2 regions of the Streptomyces sp. NPDC090798 genome follow, and region 2 is predicted to be linked to the other one. Evidence: riboswitches for the same ligand, from Rfam matches in the RefSeq annotation. Region 2 holds a riboswitch; the other holds the start of a gene.
The links. Region 2 has a riboswitch for cobalamin ahead of ACIQTP_RS16205 (ribonucleoside-diphosphate reductase subunit alpha). Riboswitches for the same ligand answer to the same signal wherever they lie in the genome.
Positions count from the first base shown of each region.

Region 1 (2,190 bases), on a different contig from region 2:
AACCCCCCGCTGTGGGTCATCGTCTCGGCCGGTACGGCCATCGCGCTCGGCACCTACCTGGGCGGCTGGCGCATCATCCGCACCCTGGGCAAGGGCCTCACGGACCTCGCGCCGCCACAGGGCTTCGCCGCCCAGACCAGCGCCGCGACGGCCATCCTGGCGTCCTCGCACATCGGCTTCTCCCTCTCCACCACCCAGGTCTGCTCCGGCGCCGTGATGGGCTCGGGCCTCGGCCGCAAGGGCGGCGTGGTCCGCTGGTCGACCGCGACCCGGATGTTCGTCGCCTGGGGCCTGACGCTGCCGGCCGCCGGTCTGGCCGGCGCCTCCGCCGAGTTCCTGACCAAGCAGGGCACGTGGGGCATCGTCCTCACCGGCGCGTTGCTTGTCGCCGGCGCCGGCACCATCTGGAAGCTCTCCCGCCGCCAGCCGGTCACCGTCGACAACGTCAACGACGTCGACGCCGAGCCCGCGGGCGTCATCACCACCGCGATCGCCGCCGTCGCCCCGCCGCCCGCGGGCCCCGTCACCGGCGACGTGCCCGGCGACCTGAAGACCACCATCCCGTCCCCGGACGCGGAGCCCACCCGCCCGGCCACGGTGTAAGGACAGAAACAGCATGCACATCGACTGGGCAGCCCTCGGCTCCGTCTTCGGAGTCAGCCTCGTGACCACCGTCGGCCTCGTCGGCCTCTTCACCCTCGGCATCGTCGGCCTCTCCAAGCGCGAGTCCGCGTCCGCCCAAGGCGGCTCCGCGACCCTCGCGGTCACCGGCGCGTACGTCTGCTTCGCGGCGTGCGCCGCGGCGGTGGCGTACGGCATCTTCCTGATCGTCGGCAAGTAACCCAAAACGGGCACCACTTCAGGTGGGGTGCGGGACGGATCACCGTCCCGCACCCCACCTGTATGTGGGCCTTCGCACACTCTCCCCGCGCAGGTCAACGGCAAGTTGACGGGTCTTCCAACCCGTGGTGGACTGCCGGAGCCAAGTACGGCGACAGAAGAGGAAGCCGGTGTGAATCCGGCGCGGTCCCGCCACTGTGACCGGGGAAGGAACTCCCCGGGAGCCAGGAACTCTCACCGCCGGTCTCGTCGAACCAGGGCGTGGACACCCTGAGTGAGGACATAACGCCATGCGCGGCTGCCCAAGTGCCCTGCGAGCGACGGTTCCACCCGACCTGACGGTCGGCTGACCCCGTGCGTGCCGATCGCGTCTTCGCGTACGGCGCCGCCGCCGGCCTCCTCGGTGACCTGCTGCTCGGCGATCCTCGCCGGGGGCATCCGGTCGCCGCGTTCGGGCGGAGCGCGGCAGCCGTGGAGCGGGTGCTGTGGCGGGACCACCGCGGGTGGGGCGCGCTGCACACCGCCGTGTGTGTGGGAGGTGCCGCCGGACTCGCCGCCGTCGCCTCCCGTGCCGTACGCCCCTCACGTGCCGCGTCCGTCGCGCTGACGGCCGCCGCCACCTGGGCCGTCGTCGGGGGCACCACGCTCGGGCGGGAGGCCCGGGCGATCGGTGACGCCCTCGCGGACGGGGAGATCGAGACGGCCCGGGAGCGGCTGCCGCATCTGTGCGGGCGCGATCCCCAGGCCCTCGGCGCCGACGGCGTCGCGCGCGCCGTCGTCGAGTCCGTCGCCGAGAACACCTCCGACGCCGTGGTGGGCGCCCTGGTGTGGGGGGCCGTGGGCGGAGTCCCGGGGCTCGTGGGCTTTCGGGCCGTCAACACCCTTGACGCCATGGTCGGTCACAGGTCGCCCAGGTACCGGCGGTACGGGTGGGCCTCGGCTCGGCTCGACGACATCGCCGGGTGGCCGGGGGCTCGTCTCACCGCCGTGCTCGCCGCCCTCGCGGGTGACAGTCCGCGCGGGGCCGTACGGGCCTGGCGCGCCGACGCCGTCAAGCATCCGAGCCCCAACGCCGGGCCCGTGGAGGCCTCGTTCGCGGGGGCCCTCGGGGTGCGCCTGGGCGGCACCCTCTCCTACGCCGGGCGCGTCGAGCACCGGCCCGAACTCAACGGCGCCGGGCGCGCCGTGCACGTCGACGACATCGAACGGGCCGTACGGCTGTCACGGCGTGTCGGCTGGCTCGCCCTCGGCGTGAGTGCCGGCGGCCGGCTGCTCGTACAGAGGCTTCTCAGGAAGGGGCGTACGTCATGAGCGGCGGGCTGCTCGTCGCCGGAACCACCTCCGACGCGG
Region 1 is NZ_JBIVXA010000010.1:299,393-301,582, reverse strand. It holds gene ACIQTP_RS23465 (anion permease) at 1-603, shown strand, start outside; gene ACIQTP_RS23460 (hypothetical protein) at 617-841, shown strand; cobalamin riboswitch at 952-1,095, shown strand; gene ACIQTP_RS23455 (cobalamin biosynthesis protein) at 1,195-2,151, shown strand; gene ACIQTP_RS23450 (cobyric acid synthase) at 2,148-2,190, shown strand, end outside.
Region 1: it holds a riboswitch for cobalamin, as region 2 does, so the genes downstream of both, ACIQTP_RS23455 (cobalamin biosynthesis protein) here and ACIQTP_RS16205 (ribonucleoside-diphosphate reductase subunit alpha) in region 2, are expected to answer to the same signal.

Region 2 (2,190 bases):
AGACCTTCCCGGCGCTGGTCGGTGGCCTGTTCACCCGCTGGTTCCACCGCTGGGCGCTGCTCGGTGGCTGGGCGGTGGGCATGCTGTACGGCACGCTCGCCGCGTACGGGGTCGCCTCTCCCACCCAGAAGCACTTCGGCGGCAGCTCGAAGGAGATCCCGGGTATCGGGGAGATCGGCTACATCGGTCTGACGGCCTTCGTCCTGAACGTCGTGGTCAGCGTCGTCCTCACCTTCGCCCTGCGCGCCTTCAACGCGCCGGACGGCGTCGACGAGACGTCTCCGGAGGACTACACGGCGGACGCGGGCGACCCGGGCGTCAAGACGGAACTCCCGCCGGCCACGGCCGGGTCCACCCACTAAGGCCGGGGGTTGCGCGACCAGCCCCCCCCCGCAGCCGAAGAACCGCACCAAGCAACCCCCACGGGCCGTCGGACACAAATCCGGCGGCCCGTTCCCGCGCCGTGTTGCACACTCACCGGCATGGACCTCCGCATCAGAGACGCCCAGCCCCACGAATACGACCGCATCGGCGAGATCACCGCAGGGGCCTATCTCGGCGACGACCTGCTCGACTTCGGGGAGAGCGACGAGTACCTCGGCGAACTGCGGGACGTGGCGAAACGGGCCGCCGCCGCGGAAGTCCTCGTCGCCGTGGACCACGGCCACATCCTCGGCGCCGTGACCTTCGTACCGCGCGGCGGACCCATGGCCGACATAGCCCGCCCCGGCGAGGCCGAGATCCGTATGCTCGCCGTCGCACGCGAGTCCCGCGGCCGTGGCGCCGGCGAGGCCCTCGTCCGCGCCTGCGTCGACCACGCACGCGCCACCACCGGCTGCGTACGCATCGTCCTCTCCACCCAGCGCACCATGCACGCCGCCCACCGCATCTACGAACGCCTCGGCTTCACCCGCACCCCCGACCGCGACTGGAACCCGCTCCCGGAACTCGACGACATCACTCTCCTCACCTATGAGTTGACACTCTGACACCGGCACGACACAACATCTGGTGGTGTCACCGCAGCCCGGCACAAGATGTATGCTCATGCTCGCTGTCGCCGCAGGGGAATCCGGTGCAAATCCGGAACTGTCCCGCAACGGTGTACTTGTACGTGTTCGCACATCCGCGCCCATGTACTCGCGTCAGTCCGAGGACCTGCCGACAGCGCGCCCGGCCATCCGGCCCGGGTGCATGACGTCCGGGCCTCGCGGAATGGGCCGGTGGACGCGACGCCGTGTGCGCTCGTGAGCTGCCCTGCCCTCCGCCAGGCCCCGTGCCTAGCGAGGGAGAGCCCCAAGTGACCATCGCGCCAGCCGACCCGGCTTCAGCTACCGCTTTCGCACAGCAGAAGCAGGAGCAGCAGCGGAAGCAGGCCCCGGTGGAGACGGACGGTCCCGGTACCACGCTGCTGCGTACCCTGACCGACCTCACCGCCGACCTCCCCGACGCCGACCCCGGCCGGGTCGCCGCCGCCACGCTGCGCGGCCGGTCCGCGCGCGCGGACGACACGGAGCTGCGCGAGCTGGCCACCGAGGCGGCCGCGGGCCTGATCTCCGAGGACCCCGCCTACTCCCGGCTGGCGGCCAGGCTGCTGACGATCAGCGTCGCGGCGGAGGCGGCCTCGCAGGGCGTCACGTCCTTCTCCGAGTCGATCGCCACGGGGCACCGCGAGGGCCTGATCGCCGACCGCACGGCGGAGTTCGTCCAGCTGCACACGGCCCGGCTGGACGCGCTGATCGACACCGAAGGCGACGACCGCTTCGGCTACTTCGGCCTGCGCACCCTGCACAGCCGCTATCTGCTCCGGCACCCGATCACCCGCAAGGTCATCGAGACACCCCAGCACTTCATGCTGCGCGTGGCCTCGGGCCTGGCCGAGGACGACACGAGCCGGGCCCTGGACGAGGTCGCGGCGCTCTACGGGCTCATGAGCCGCCTCGACTACCTCCCCTCCTCCCCCACGCTGTTCAACTCCGGTACGCAGCACCCGCAGATGTCGTCCTGCTACCTCCTCGACTCCCCGCTGGACGAGCTGGACTCCATCTACGACCGCTACCACCAGGTGGCCCGCCTCTCGAAGCACGCGGGCGGCATCGGACTTTCGTACTCCCGGATCCGTTCGCGCGGTTCGCTGATCCGCGGCACGAACGGGCACTCCAACGGAATCGTCCCGTTCCTGAAGACCCT
Region 2 is NZ_JBIVXA010000006.1:337,603-339,792, reverse strand. It holds gene mctP (monocarboxylate uptake permease MctP) at 1-362, shown strand, start outside; gene ACIQTP_RS16210 (GNAT family N-acetyltransferase) at 483-989, shown strand; cobalamin riboswitch at 1,012-1,181, shown strand; gene ACIQTP_RS16205 (ribonucleoside-diphosphate reductase subunit alpha) at 1,301-2,190, shown strand, end outside.